Regions from separate parts of the Streptomyces sp. NBC_00425 genome, predicted to be linked through region 2. Evidence: riboswitches for the same ligand, from Rfam matches in the RefSeq annotation. Region 2 holds a riboswitch; the other holds the start of a gene.
The links. A riboswitch is a leader RNA that binds a small molecule or an ion and turns the genes downstream of it on or off. The one in region 2 is predicted to bind cyclic di-AMP.

Region 1 (6,888 bases), 910 kb from region 2:
CCACGGCAGGTCCTCGGGGGAGGCCTCGCCGCCACCCTCGCCCTGGAAGCCGGCGGCGACCTGGGTGAAGATCTCCTCCAGCTGCCCCACCTGCTCGGGCGTGAGCCGGTCGAAGAGGGTGGCGCGGACCGTCTCGACATGGCCGGGCGCCACGTCCTCCAGCACCGCCAGGCCCTCGTCCGTCAGGACGGCGACGCTGCCGCGCTTGTCCCAGCGGCACTCCTCGCGCCGCGTCAGGCCGTCCTTCTCGAGGCGGGTCACCGCGTAGGTCAGCCGACTGCGGGTGATCTTCAGGCGCTCGGCGAGATCGGTCATCCGCAGCCGCCGCTCCGGACTCTCGGACAGGTTGGCGAGGATGGAGTAGTACAGGTGGGGCATGCCGGCCTCCTGCTGGAGGTGCCGGTCGATGGCGTCCTCGAGGAGGAGGTAGCCGGCCATGTACGCGCGCCAGGCGCGCTGCTCCTCGGGGGTGAGCCAGCGGGTCGTCATGACCCCAGTGTAGTTTTGTTTCAAACTTGAACCAAGATCCCCGTCGGAAGACCCAGTCCGGGAGCACGTCGATGCCGTACCCGTACGTCCTGCTGTCCGCCGCCGTCTCCCTCGACGGCTTCCTGGACGACACCACGCCCGAACGCCTGCTGCTCTCCAGCCCCGCGGACTTCGACCGGGTCGACGCGGTGCGGGCCTCCGTGGACGCCATCCTCGTCGGCGCCGGCACCATCCGCGCCGACAATCCCCGGCTCCTGGTGAACTCTCCCGAGCGCCGCGCCGCCCGGGTCGCCGCAGGCCGGCCGGCCTACCCGCTCAAGGTCACCGTCAGCGGCTCGGGCGACCTCGACCCGGCGGCGAACTTCTGGCACACGGGCGGCGAGAAGGTCGTGTACACGACCGAGAAGGGCGCCGAACGGGCCCGAGCGCTCGGCATCGCCGCGGACGTCGTCCCGCTCGGCCCCGAACTCGACTGGCGCCTCCTCCTCGCGCACCTGCACGACGAGCTCGGCGTCCGGCGCCTCATGGTCGAGGGCGGCGGAACCGTCCACACTCAGCTGCTCCAGCAGGGGCTCGCCGACGAACTCCAGCTCGTCCTCGCCCCGCTGTTCGTGGGCGACCCGGACGCGCCCCGCCTCTTCGGACCGGGCGCCTACCAGGGCGGCCGGCTGCGGCTGGTGGAGACACGGCGCATCGAGGACGTCGTCCTGCACCGCTACGAGCCCACCGCCCCCGGCGCCGGACCGCTCGCCGCCGCGGCCGACCGGCACTGGCTGGCCCTCGCCTGCGAGCTGGCCGCCCAGTGCCCGCCCTCGGACACGGCGTTCAGCGTCGGCGCGGTGATCGTGGCCGCCGACGGGACGGAGCTGGCGCGCGGGCACTCCCGCGAGGCCGGCGACCCGGTCGTGCACGCCGAGGAGGCGGCGCTCGCGAAGCTCGACCCCGCCGACCCCCGGCTCCTCGCCGCCACCGTCTACAGCAGCCTCGAGCCCTGCGCCCGCCGCTCCTCCCGCCCCGCCCCGTGCGCCCGCCTCATCCTGGACGCCGGCGTGCGCCGGGTGGTCACGGCGTGGCGCGAGCCGGACACCTTCGTGACGGCGGCGGACGGGACCGGCCTGCTGGCGGCCGCGGGCGTCGACGTCCTCGTGCTGCCGGAGTGCGAGGAGCGGGCGAAGGCCCCGAACCGACACCTGGTGTGAGGCCGCAGCCGGGGCCCGGGCCGGGGGCGCGGCGGGGGCGCGACAAAGCCTGGTGCTGGGCGTCCCCCGGATGACGTACACTGGAGTCACAACGACGCGGGGTGGAGCAGCTCGGTAGCTCGCTGGGCTCATAACCCAGAGGTCGCAGGTTCAAATCCTGTCCCCGCTACTGAAGGCCGAGGGCCGGAATCCGAAAGGGTTCCGGCCCTCGGTGCGTTCGCCCTCGTGGCGCGTCCCCGCTCTTCGTGACCCTTCGTGACCGTTCGGCCGCCCTGTGCGCCGGGTCCGAGCCGCCGTGTCTACGCGTGTGACGGGTGTGGTGTCCTGGACGAGGGTCAACTCGCCCGTTTTTCACCGCTGCTGGCCAGAAAGTCCAGGCCAGAAATGTTGTTGATCAAGCAGAACGGCTTGGAAACGCACCCCCGGGTCTATTAACGTTCGATAACGCAGCGCGGCCGTCCCAGCCGACACCAGAGTCGTCTCCGTGCGCACGCGCCGAATCCCGCAAGGGAACCGGGGAACCACCACCTTGGGGTGAATCACGCGGAAGCCTCCGTGAACTCGCAGAGTCCACGGCCGGTATACGCGCGTAGGAGACCTTCCGACTCCGAACCCGTCAGCTAACCCGGTAGGCGACGGAAGGAAAGGAGTGCGCCCGCGTGGCGTCCAACCCGCCTGCCCCCGAGGCCCCGTACGCGCCGGCCCAGCCCTCCACCGAGACCTTCGGCTATGGCGGCTACCGCACCGGCGAGGGCCCCTGGGAGGAATGGAACCCCACCGCGGAGTCCATTCGCCCGGTGCGCGGCAAGCACCGCGTCGCCAAGCAGCGCGGCGGCGGATTCGCCCGCAGCTCCACCGTCCTCGGTGTCGGCGTCATAGCCGCCGTGAGCGCGGGCGGGATGGCCAGCGCCAACACCGGCAAGGCCCCGGTCTCCATCTCCATGCCGGACCTGCCGGGCGTGGGCTCGCTGATCTCCGACGACACGCCCGCCCCGGAAGCCGCGCCCGCCCTGGCGAGCTTCGGCTCCGAGACCGCCGTCGACACCGATGCCGGCGCCGGCGTCGATCAGAGCGTCGCCGACGCCGGCGAGGCCCTGCGCAGCCGGATCATGGCCCAGGCCGAGTCGCAGAAGACCCAGGTCGAGGTCAAGGCCGCCGCGGCGGCCGCCAAGGCGAAGGCCGACGCCGTCGTCAAGGCCGAGAAGGAGGCGGAGGCCAAGGCCGCCGCCGCGAAGAAGAAGGCCGCCGAGGAGGCCGCCGCCAAGGTCGAGGCCGCGCGCCTGGCCGAGCTGGCCAAGCAGTACACGCTGCCGACCTCCTCGTACACCATCACCTCGACGTTCGGCCAGGCCGGCTCTCTGTGGTCCTCCGGCTACCACACCGGACTCGACTTCGCCGCGCCCACCGGCACCCTCATCAAGGCCGTCCACAGCGGCACCATCACCGAGGCCGGCTGGGCCGGCGCCTACGGCTACCGCACCATCATGACCCTGGACGACGGCACCGAACTCTGGTTCTGCCACCAGTCGTCGATCAGCGTCAGCGTCGGCCAGAAGGTCGCCACCGGTGACGTGATCGGCCGCGTCGGCGCCACCGGGAACGTCACCGGGGCGCACCTGCACCTCGAGGTCCACGCGAACGGCAACGCCGAAGGCATCGACCCGGCGGCCTGGCTGCGCAGCAAGGGCCTCAACCCCTGAGCCGTCCCTCGAGGACGCCTGAGTCGTCTCTCGAGGAGCTCTGAGGACCATCGAGCAACGGCAGCCCTGACGGCCACCCCCGACGTCAGGGCTGCCGCTTGTTCATCTGTTCTTCGTGCCACGCGAGGAATGGGGCGCCCGCCGCGTCCGTTGAGACGAAGCATGACTTCCCTGAACACCATCGGCTCCTCCGACCTCAAGGTCTTCCCGCTCGCCCTCGGCGGCAACGTCTTCGGCTGGACCGCGGACGAGGCGGCCTCCTTCGCCGTCCTCGACGCCTACACGGCCGCGGGCGGCAACTTCGTCGACACCGCCGACTCCTACTCCGCATGGGTCGAGGGCAACAGCGGCGGTGAGTCAGAGACCGTGATCGGCAAGTGGCTGAAGGCCCGCGGCAACCGCGACGACGTCGTGATCGCCACCAAGGTCAGCCAGCACCCCGACTTCCCCGGCCTGTCCGCCGACAACATCAAGGCCGCCGCCGACGCCTCCCTGCGCCGCCTCGGCACCGACCACATCGACCTCTACTACACGCACTTCGACAAGACCGAGGTGCCCGTCGAGGAGATCGTCGGCGCGCTCGACGAGCTGGTGAAGGCGGGCAAGGTGCGGCACATCGCCGCCTCCAACATCTCGCCCGAACGCCTCCGGGAGTCCCTGGAGTTCTCCGACCGCGAGGGACTCGCCCGGTACGTCGCCCTCCAGCCCCACTACAACCTCGTCTCGCGCGACACCTACGAGGGCGGCCTCCAGGATCTCGCCGCCCGCTTCGGCCTCGCCGCCGTCCCGTACTTCGCGCTGGCCTCCGGCTTCCTCACCGGCAAGTACCGGCCCGGCGCCACGGTCGAGAGCGCCCGCGCCGGCAGCGCCGCCAAGCACCTCGACACCGCTCGGGGCCGCAGCGTCCTCGCCGCGCTGGACGAGATCGCCGGCGCCCACGACGCCCAGGTGGCCACGGTCGCCCTGGCATGGCTCGCCGCGCAGCCGACGGTGGCCGCGCCCATCGCCTCCGCCCGCACGGTCGAGCAGCTCCCGGCGCTGCTGGCGGTGGCGGACCTGGAACTGACGGAGGCGGAGGTCACCCGCCTGACCCAGGCGTCGGCATGAACTGATCGGCGCGCCCGGCCTGTCGTCCTGACTCCTGACCGATTCGGTGCGCCCGGCCTGTCGTCCTGACTCCTGACCGATTCGACGCGCCCGGGTTGCCGACCCGCGTGACGTGGGCGGCCGCGGGTGCGTGACGCGGGCGGCTCTACTGGTGGGGGTCGGCCGTGGGGTGGGGGCCCGGTGGATACCCGTAGCCGTGCCCGTATCCGGGCTCGTATCCGTACCCGTACCCGTACCCGGGCGTGTGGCCGTTCCTGTGGTCGTTTCCGGGGGAGTGCGGCCGGCCGCCGTACGTCGGGCTCTGGCCGTACACCGGTCCTGACCCGTAGGCGGGGCTCTGGCCGTACGGCGGCCTCTGCCCGTATCCCTGGGCCGGGCCGTACGGCTGGCCCGGGGGGCCGTACCCCGGGCCCTGGCCCTGGCCGTACCCGTAGGCCCCGTACGCCGGCCAGGGCGGCGGGGGCATCCGTACCGGAGGGGCCGTCATGCGGGCCGCGTGGTCCAGAGCGGGGCGGGCGACGTCCTTGCGCCGCCACAGCTCGTTCAGCAACTCCCGTTCGCGGACCAGGAAATCGGCGCCGGCCCGCCCCTGCCGGCCGCGGTGACGCAGGAACGCGAGGGATGTCGCGTACGCCTCGTACTGGGCCACGGCACGCGCCGCAGGCCTGCCGAGGTGACGCCCGGCGTACACCCGGGCCTGCCGCCGGGCCCGCATCGAGCCGAGTGCGAACGGCTCGGCCGGGGTGATCCAGCCGGCGGCGGCGTAGGCGGGCAGCTCCTCGCGCACCGTGCGCAGCTCGCGCTGGCGCGTCCACACCACCAGCCAGGTCAGCAGTCCGAACGCGGGCACCATGATCGCCGCGTACACCGCGAAGAACCCGAGCTCGCCGAAGGACGAGGAGCCGTTCCACAGGGCGTGCATGCCCATCGCGAGGAGCAGCCCGGACAGCGGAAGCAGCACGCGCCGCGTGTGCTGACGCTCCCCGGAGAGCGCGGCGACGCCGAAGCCGATGCCGGTCAGGACGGTGAACAGGGGATGCGCGAACGGCGACATGACGACGCGCACGAAGAAGGTCGCGGCGGTGACGGAGGCGATGCCGCTGTCGCCCGTGAGCTGGTCGGTGCCGAAGGCGGTGCCGAGGTAGAGGATGTTCTCGGTGAAGGCGAAGCCGGTGGCGGTGATCCCGGCTATCACCACGCCGTCGACGATCCCGGTGAAGTCCCGCCGGCGGAAGAGGAAGACGAGCAGGACGGCCGCGGCCTTGGCGGACTCCTCGACGATCGGCGCTATGACGGTCGCGCCGAGGGTGTCCGCGCCGGACGGGTCCGCGGTCGCGGTGGCTATCCATCTGGTCGCGAAACTGTTGGCGATGATGGCTATCAGCGCCGCCGCGCACGCGCCCCAGGCGAAGGCGAAGAGCAGGTTCCGCCACGGGCCGGGCTCGACCCGGTCGAGCCACCGGAAGGCGGCGACGAGCAGCGGCACGGGCAGCACGGCGAGCCCCAGCCCCACGAGGAGACCCTCGGTGCCGGTCTGTTCGCGGACCAGGGCGAGGATGACCAGCCCGGACAGGGCGAGCAGGGTGATCAGCGCGCCGTACCGGACCCACCTGTGCTGCCACCAGTGAGCGTGCCGGAGGACACCGCCCTCGGGCCCGCCGCCGGGATGCGGCGGCTGCGGCGGACTGGGCGGAAACGGGGAACTGATGGCCACGGCATCGACCCTAACGAGGGAGGGGACTGTGGTGGAGGGAATTGTTCGGTCAGTGATCCCCGGGCTGGACGCGATGCTGTACGCGCCGGAAGAGCAGATCGTTCACCACGTGACCCTTGTCCAGCCCCTGGCCCTCGAAACGGGTCAGCGGCCGGAAGTCGGGGCGGGGCGCGAACCCGCCGTCGGCCCGGGTGTTCTCGAAGTCGGGGTGCGCGGTCAGCACCTCGAGCATCTGCTCCGCGTACGGCTCCCAGTCGGTCGCGCAGTGCACGAGCGCACCCGGCTTCAGCCGTGTCGCGGCCAGGTCGAGGAACTCCGGCTGGATCAGCCGCCGCTTGTGGTGGCGCTTCTTGGGCCAGGGGTCGGGGAAGTAGACGCGCAGCCCGTCGAGCGAGTCCGGCGGCAGCATCTCGCGCAGCAGGATGATCGCGTCGCCGTTGGCGACCCGGACGTTCGCCAGCGCGTTGCGGTCGGCGAGGCTGAGCAGGTTGCCCTGGCCGGGCGTGTGCACGTCCACCGCGAGGATGTCGGTGCCGGGGTCGGCGGCGGCCATCTGCGCGGTCGCCTCGCCCATGCCGAAACCGATCTCCAGCACGACGGGGCGGTCTCCCGCGCCGAACAGCTCGGCGAGGTCCACCGGATGTCCGTCGATGTCCAGCCCCCACTTGGCCCACAGCCG
Region 2 (6,888 bases):
CGGCGAGTTCGACCAGGCGGTGCGTCTGGTCGCAGAAGTGGGAGAAGAGCGGAATGCGGGGGAAGCCGGTGGCAAGGGCGGTGGACAGGTGGAGCAGCCAGTCGTGGTGGGCGCGGGCATGGCCGCGCTCATGGGTGAGGACGGCGTCCAGCTGGTGGGAGGTGAGGCGGTGCAGGGCGCCGGTGGTCACGATCAACTGGGGTGGGCTGCCGGGCATCCACCAGGCGTCCGGGTATTCGTCCTCCAGCACGAGCAGCGGGCCCCGGGCGGGCGGCAGGCCCGCGGGCAGGTCGGGGGCGCGTTCGCGCAGGTGGGCCCGCGCCCGGTCACGGCGTCGGCGCGCCTCGACGAGTTCACGGGCGAGCATGGCGGTGGTCCAGGCGGCCCCGCAGGCCAGCAGCAGGGTCAGGGCCGTCGCCCACAGGGGGGCGGCGGAGAGGTCGTACGCCTCCGTGACCGCCGCCGGCGCAGGCGCGAAGACCCGCGAGCGGACGGTGTGGAAGACGGCCGCGGCGCCCAGCACCAGCGCCGTCAGGCAGCACAGCAGGACGGTGGCGACCAGGCACTGCCACACCCACAGCCCCACCACCGGCTCCCGCTCGGGCCAGGCGGAGCGGGTCAGCGCACGCGGGGCCGGCACCGCGGCGGTCAGGCCCACGATGCTCAGCAGGAGCAGGCAGACGGTCATCCCGGGGGCTCCGGATCCTGGTCGGGAAGGGGGCGCGCGCCACACGGGCGCGACATGCGTGCCGGCGGCGCGCACTCGTGCGGCCTGCCACGGGCGGCGGGCCCGGCACGAAGACCGCGCCCGCCGCCAGTATGACGGCGGTTCCCCCGGGAGTCAGCCCAAGTCGACGCCCGGATTCGGCCCGGGCCACCCTGTCCGGGCGCGGACCCCGAAGCGGGCCTGCGAACCGCCCGTCGTCGCACCGCCCGGCATCGCGTCGCCCGTCATGGCGCCGTCAGGTATCGCGTCGCCCGTCATGGCACCGCCAGACATCGCGTCGCACGTCATCGAGCCCGAGGCCGGGAGGGTGGGCGTGACCTCACCCGGCGACCACCCGGCCGCTCACCTCGCCCAGACCCACCCGCACTCCGTCGGGGCCGGGAGCCCACGCCGACAGGGTCACCACGTCGCCGTCCTCCAGGAACGCCCTTTTGCCGTCGGGGAGTTCCAGCGGGTCACGGCCGTTCCAGGTCAGCTCCAGGAGGGAGCCGAGCTGATCCGGGTTCGGTCCGCTCACGGTGCCCGAGCCGTACAGGTCGCCGGTGCGCAGGGAGGCCCCGTTGACCGTGAGGTGGGCCAGCTGCTGGGCGGCCGTCCAGTACATGGTGGAGAAGGGCGGCTCGGAGACGACGTGACCGTTGACCGCGACGGAGATGCGCAGGTCGTAGCCGGCGGGTTCGGCGTCGGAGTCGTCCAGGTAGGGAAGGAGGGGGTGGGTCCGCTCCGGGGGCGCCGTCCGGGCCTCGTCCAGAGCTTCCAGCGGGGTGATCCACGCCGACACCGACGTCGCGAACGACTTGCCGAGGAACGGGCCGAGGGGCACGTACTCCCAGGCCTGGATGTCGCGGGCGGACCAGTCGTTGAGCAGGCACAGCCCGAAGACGTGCTCGCGGTAGTCGGCCAGTGCGACCGGGCTGCCCTGCTTCGACGGCACGCCGACCACGAAGCCGACCTCGGCTTCGATGTCGAGTCGCGCGGACGGGCCGAAGACGGGGGCGGGGTCGGAGGGCGCCTTGCGCTGGCCCGAGGGGCGCACCACGTCCGTTCCGGAGACCACGACCGTGCCGGCGCGGCCGTGGTAACCGATCGGCAGGTGCTTCCAGTTGGCGAGGAGGGTGTCGCCGGCGTCCGGGCGGAAGATCGCGCCGGCGTTCCGCGCGTGATGTTCGGAGGAGTAGAAGTCGACGTAGTCGGCGACCTCGAAGGGGAGGTGCTGGGACACCGCGGACAGGGGATGCAGAAGCGGTTCGACCGTGGGGCGGTGAGCGGGGTCGGTGACCCACTCCGTGAGCGCGCGCCGCACCTGCGACCAGACGACGCGGCCCGCCGCGAGCAGCGGGTTCAGGGTCGGCGCCGACAGCAGCTCCGCGTGGGGCGAGCCGAGCGCGTGGGCTGCCGCGCCCGCGTCCAGCACGTGCTCGCCGAGCCGGACGCCGACGGTCCGCCCGGTGGCGCCCGAGAGGGAGAACACGCCGTACGGGAGGTTGTGCGGGCCGAAGGGATCGCCCTCGGGAAGGTCGAAGGGGGGCATCGGGTACTGCCTCTCTTTCCTGCACTCTCTGGTGCTCGCCATGTCGTGGTCACCGGACACCGGGCGGATGTCGCGCGGGTGCGGCGAGCCGGGCCACACGTTACGGCTGACCTGGCGAAAGCGACATGGGGGACGGGCCGGCGGGGCGTTTCGGCCCGCAGCGAACCGCGTCCGGCCGCTCACGCCCCGCGTCCCGCCGCCTGCCCCCGACGTATCGCCGCCCGCGCCGGCTGTACTGCCGCCCGCCCCGGACGTAGCGCCGCCAGCCCCGGACGTACTGCCGCCCGCCCCCGGGTGGTTCACGATCCGGCACGAGATCTCGAACCGGCGCGGGAGCCTTCGGCCGTCCGCTCCTCCCCGGCGATGCGTCAGAAAGCCGCTTCATTGAGCCAGTCCCGGGACGGGTCAAGGCCAGTCCCGCAAGGAGAGTTGGCAGAACAGGGCAGGACCTGGCCGTCGTTCGCCTCACGTCGAACCCGGGGGGTACGGCATCCGTATTCTCTGATCATGGCCGCACCTACCGCATATGCCGCGCGCACCGCGTACTCCCTGATCGCCACAGACCTGGACGGAACGCTGCTTCGCGGCGACGACACCTTCTCCGACCGGTCGCTCGACGCGCTCGCGCGGGTGGCCGCCGCCGGCGCACGCCACCTGGTGGTGACGGGACGGCCCGCGCCCCGCGTGCGGCCGCTGCTCGAGCGCCTGCACAGCAGGGGGCTCGCGGTGTGCGGACAGGGCGCGCAGCTGTACGACGCCGGCGCGGACCGGCTGCTGTGGTCGGTGACCCTGGACCGGGAGCTGGCGGAGACCGCGCTCGGCAAGATCGAAGCGGAGGTCGGGCAGCTGTACGCGGCGGTCGACCAGGACGGCGTCGACGGGCTGACGCTCATCGAGCCGGGTTACCGGATGCCCCACCCGACGCTGCCGGCGCTGCGGGTCGGCCGTCGCGACGACCTGTGGTGCGAGCCGATCAGCAAGGTGCTGCTGCGCCATCCCGCCCTGTCCGACGACGAGTTGGCGGCGACGGCCCGCTCGGTGGTGGGTTCGCTCGCCACGGTCACCATGTCGGGTCCTGGCACGGTGGAGCTGCAGCCCTGCGGGATCACCAAGGCGACGGGTCTGGCACTGGCCGCGGAACACCTCGGACTGCGGCCCGAGGACACCGTCGCCTTCGGGGACATGCCCAACGACATCCCGATGTTCGACTGGGCGGCGCGCGGCGTCGCGATGGCCAACGCCCACCCCGAACTCAAGGCGGTGGCCGACGAGGTGACGACGTCGAACGAGGACGACGGCGTCGCCGTCGTCCTCGAAAGACTGTTTCCGTGAGCCCGGTCGGCCGGTCGACCGACCGACCGGCTGCCAGCCAGCCAGCCAGCCAGCTAACCAGCCGACCGGCCGACCGCCGGGCTGCTGTCGGCTCGGGCGCGGCCCGGACCCGTCAGTAGGCGCCGAAGACGTTGTCGATCGAGCCGTAGCGCGCGGCCGCGTAGTTGCAGGCGGCGGTGATGTTCGCGACCGGGTCGTAGGAGTTCCAGGAGGTGCCCTCGACGTGGTAGGCGCGGAAGGTCGGGTCGATGACCTGCAACAGGCCCTTGGACGGGATGCCCGCGGCGGCGTTGGAGTCCCACAGGTTGATGGCGTAGGGGTTGCCCGAGGACTCGCGGATGACGTTGCGGTAGATGCCGTTGTACGTCCCCGGGATGCCGTGCTGCGACATGACCTGGAGGGAGGCACGGATCCAGCCGTCGAGGTTGTCGGAGTAGCCGAGGCTGCTCGCGGTGGCGACGGTCGGGGTGGTGGCCGCGGAGGCGGTGGTCGCGCCGATGAGCGGGAGCGCCAGTACGGCGACTCCGGTGCCGGCGATGGCGAGCTTGCGGGCGAGACGGGACGTGCGGGTGGAACGCTGAGCGGCAGCGGACATGACGAGTTTTCCTCTCCGTCGCCTGCGAGGTGAGCTGTCGGGTTCGGGCGGGAGCTGCCCGGTCGCGTCCTGACGGCCGCGACTTCACCCCAAGCCGTAACGGATTGCCCCAAAAGATCTGAATGTCCAGAACGTCAGGGCAATGTGCTGCGGCGACCTACCTGGTTCCCCCGCTCCTGCCATGCGTTTCTCGGTGGGTGTTACGGGCGGCGGCAGGATTAGGCGTCCGCCCGACAGGCCGGGAACGTATGCGAGAGCACATGTCCGGAACAAGTGCCGGATTCACAGATGACCCCTATTGACCTTGGTCTGTGCCGTATGGGGTACTTGATCCTTTGTGGGTGCAAACCATCAACTCGCTTGGCGCGTGCGGGGAATCGAGGGGCGGTCGGCACCGGTCGTCACAGGGGGGCCAGTGAGTCATGTCACGCCGGATCACAAGAGCGGCGAATCGGGCATTAGCCTCAACTCGCTTGATATGGCGCAGGGGAGAGGCGGGAGGCCCCGGTCGCACTTCCGGTCGCACTCTCTGTCGCGCCCCGGTCGTTCTTCTGGTCGCGTGCCCCGTCGTGTCGGGATCGTCTTCCGTGCGGCATGTCCATGTCGTCGCGACGGGGGGCCGGGTCGGGGCGGGGGCAGAGTCGGTCCCGGGGTGGGGTGGGGTGGGGTGGGGTCGCCGCGGGTCCGGGGCGGACCTCGGCCGGATGTCGGCCTCGGTGTGGAACATGATTCGGTACTTCGAGGCAACCCGATGAATATCTCTTCGTATGGGCTGATCAGAAACATCACGGACGTGATCGGATACGGTCTGGCCCGATGCGTGCACCTCGCGGGCGAGTGCATTCGCCCCCGGGGAACGTGGGGGCTATCGGTGATCGAAACGTGACCGGATACGCTGACTCGAGTGATGGCAGCGACCTATCGACAAACCGCGTAATCGCCAGTAGACACCAGCAGACAGGAGACCCCTCGTGACCGTCGTCGGGCCGTTCGGGCTGAGCGTGCGGGACCAGGCTCTGGAAGCCGATGTCCAGGCCGGATTGGCGGCTGTCGAGGAAGGCTTGCTCGAGGCCACCAAGAGTGAGGTTCCGTTCATCACGGAGGCCGCCCAGCACCTGGTGCGTGCGGGCGGGAAGCGGTTCCGTCCGCTGCTCGTGATGCTCGCGGCGCAGTTCGGGGACAGGCATGCGCCGGGCATCGTGCCGTCGGCCGTGGTGGTGGAGCTGACGCACCTGGCCACGCTGTACCACGACGACGTGATGGACGAGGCGACCGTGCGGCGCGGGGTCCCCAGCGCGAACGCCCGCTGGGGCAACTCGGTGGCCGTCCTCACCGGTGACTTCCTCTTCGCGCGCGCCTCGCACATCCTGGCCGATCTCGGTCCGGAGGCGGTGCGGGTGCAGGCGGAGGCGTTCGAGCGGCTGGTCACCGGCCAGATCCTGGAGACGGCGGGGCCCACGGACGGGCGGGACCCGGTCGAGCACTACCTCGACGTGCTCGGCGGCAAGACCGGTTCGCTGGTCGCGGTGGCCTGCCGGTTCGGCGCCATGATGTCGGGCGCCGACGAGACGGTCGTCGACGTGCTGACGCAGTACGGCGAGCGGCTCGGCGTCGCCTTCCAGCTGGCGGACGACGTGCTGGACATCGCGTCCGACTCGCACGAGTCCGGAAAGACGCCCGGCACCGATCTCCGCGAGGGCGTGCCCACCCTGCCCGTGCTGCGGCTGCGGGAACGGGCCGCGCGTCTGTCCCTGCCCGAGGACATCGCGCTGTGCGAGCTGCTCGACTCCGACCTGAGCGACGACGCCCGGCTCGCCGAGGCCATCGAGGCGCTCCGGGCCCACCCGGCGCTGGAGCAGGCCCGACGGGACACCGTGCGATACGCGAACGACGCGCGGGCCGCGCTGGCGCCGCTGCGTGAGTGCGACGCGAAGGCGGCGCTGATGGAGCTCTGCGACGCGGTCGTCCACCGGGCGGGCTGAACCCTCCCCACGAGTACCCCCCCTGACGCCCCCTGATCGCCGAGCCGCCGAGCCGTTCGGCTGCCGAGCCGCCGAGCCGTTCGGCTGCCGAGCCGCCGCACGCCTGGGCTGCCGACCCTCGTGGCCGTTCGGCGTCCGAGCCCGAGACCCCGCGAGCTCCCGAGCCCCCAGCCACTGAGCTCCCGAGCCCCCAGCGCCTGAGCTCCCGGGCCGTCTGGCCGGCGAGCCGTTGCCGTGGGCTGTCTGCCGCCGCTGCGAGCCGTCTGGCCGGCGGGTCCTGCCGTCAGCCGTTCCGTCCGCACCCGCGTCGAGCCGTCGCTACCCCTACGGGTCATCAGCCGTCCCGGCACTCCCGTGTCATACCGCAGGTGTACGCGGAGTTGAGCCCTCGGGTTGACGCTTCCGAGGAGTCGATTTGGTCAGATGGGAACCACGGAAAACACCACTCCTCACCGATTCGGGTGAGAATGGCGGCTCGGGGTGGGACGTTCAGCGTGATGACCAGCCGCCGCCGACGACGGAGGTAAGGGACACATGGCACCGAAGGCATCCGACGACACCATGACCGGCGGGGACGCCACCGGCGGGGAGGCCGACGACCTGCGCGTCGGACGGCGCAAGGCCGTGCGGTACGTCGTTCCGGTCACCGTGATCGGTGTCGCGGCCGCGACGATCGGACTGGTCCCGGCGCTCGCCGACTCCGGCGACCCCGACCTGCCGA

Region 1: it holds a riboswitch for cyclic di-AMP, as region 2 does, so the genes downstream of both, OHS82_RS22405 (M23 family metallopeptidase) here and OHS82_RS18255 (transglycosylase SLT domain-containing protein) in region 2, are expected to answer to the same signal.

Annotation. Positions count from the first base shown of each region.
Region 1 covers NZ_CP107928.1:5,182,788-5,189,675, forward strand. Annotated here, with positions in the region: gene OHS82_RS22390 (MarR family winged helix-turn-helix transcriptional regulator) at 1-489, opposite strand, end outside; gene OHS82_RS22395 (dihydrofolate reductase family protein) at 561-1,688, shown strand; tRNA gene OHS82_RS22400 (tRNA-Met) at 1,784-1,857, shown strand; cyclic di-AMP (ydaO/yuaA leader) riboswitch at 2,172-2,338, shown strand; gene OHS82_RS22405 (M23 family metallopeptidase) at 2,348-3,388, shown strand; gene OHS82_RS22410 (aldo/keto reductase) at 3,551-4,495, shown strand; gene OHS82_RS22415 (PrsW family intramembrane metalloprotease) at 4,641-6,209, opposite strand; gene trmB (tRNA (guanosine(46)-N7)-methyltransferase TrmB) at 6,259-6,888, opposite strand, start outside.
Region 2 covers NZ_CP107928.1:4,275,414-4,282,301, reverse strand. Annotated here, with positions in the region: gene OHS82_RS18270 (M56 family metallopeptidase) at 1-688, opposite strand, end outside; gene fahA (fumarylacetoacetase) at 1,047-2,258, opposite strand; gene OHS82_RS18260 (HAD family hydrolase) at 2,766-3,590, shown strand; gene OHS82_RS18255 (transglycosylase SLT domain-containing protein) at 3,703-4,185, opposite strand; cyclic di-AMP (ydaO/yuaA leader) riboswitch at 4,190-4,391, opposite strand; gene OHS82_RS18250 (polyprenyl synthetase family protein) at 5,157-6,167, shown strand; gene OHS82_RS18245 (LolA family protein) at 6,702-6,888, shown strand, end outside.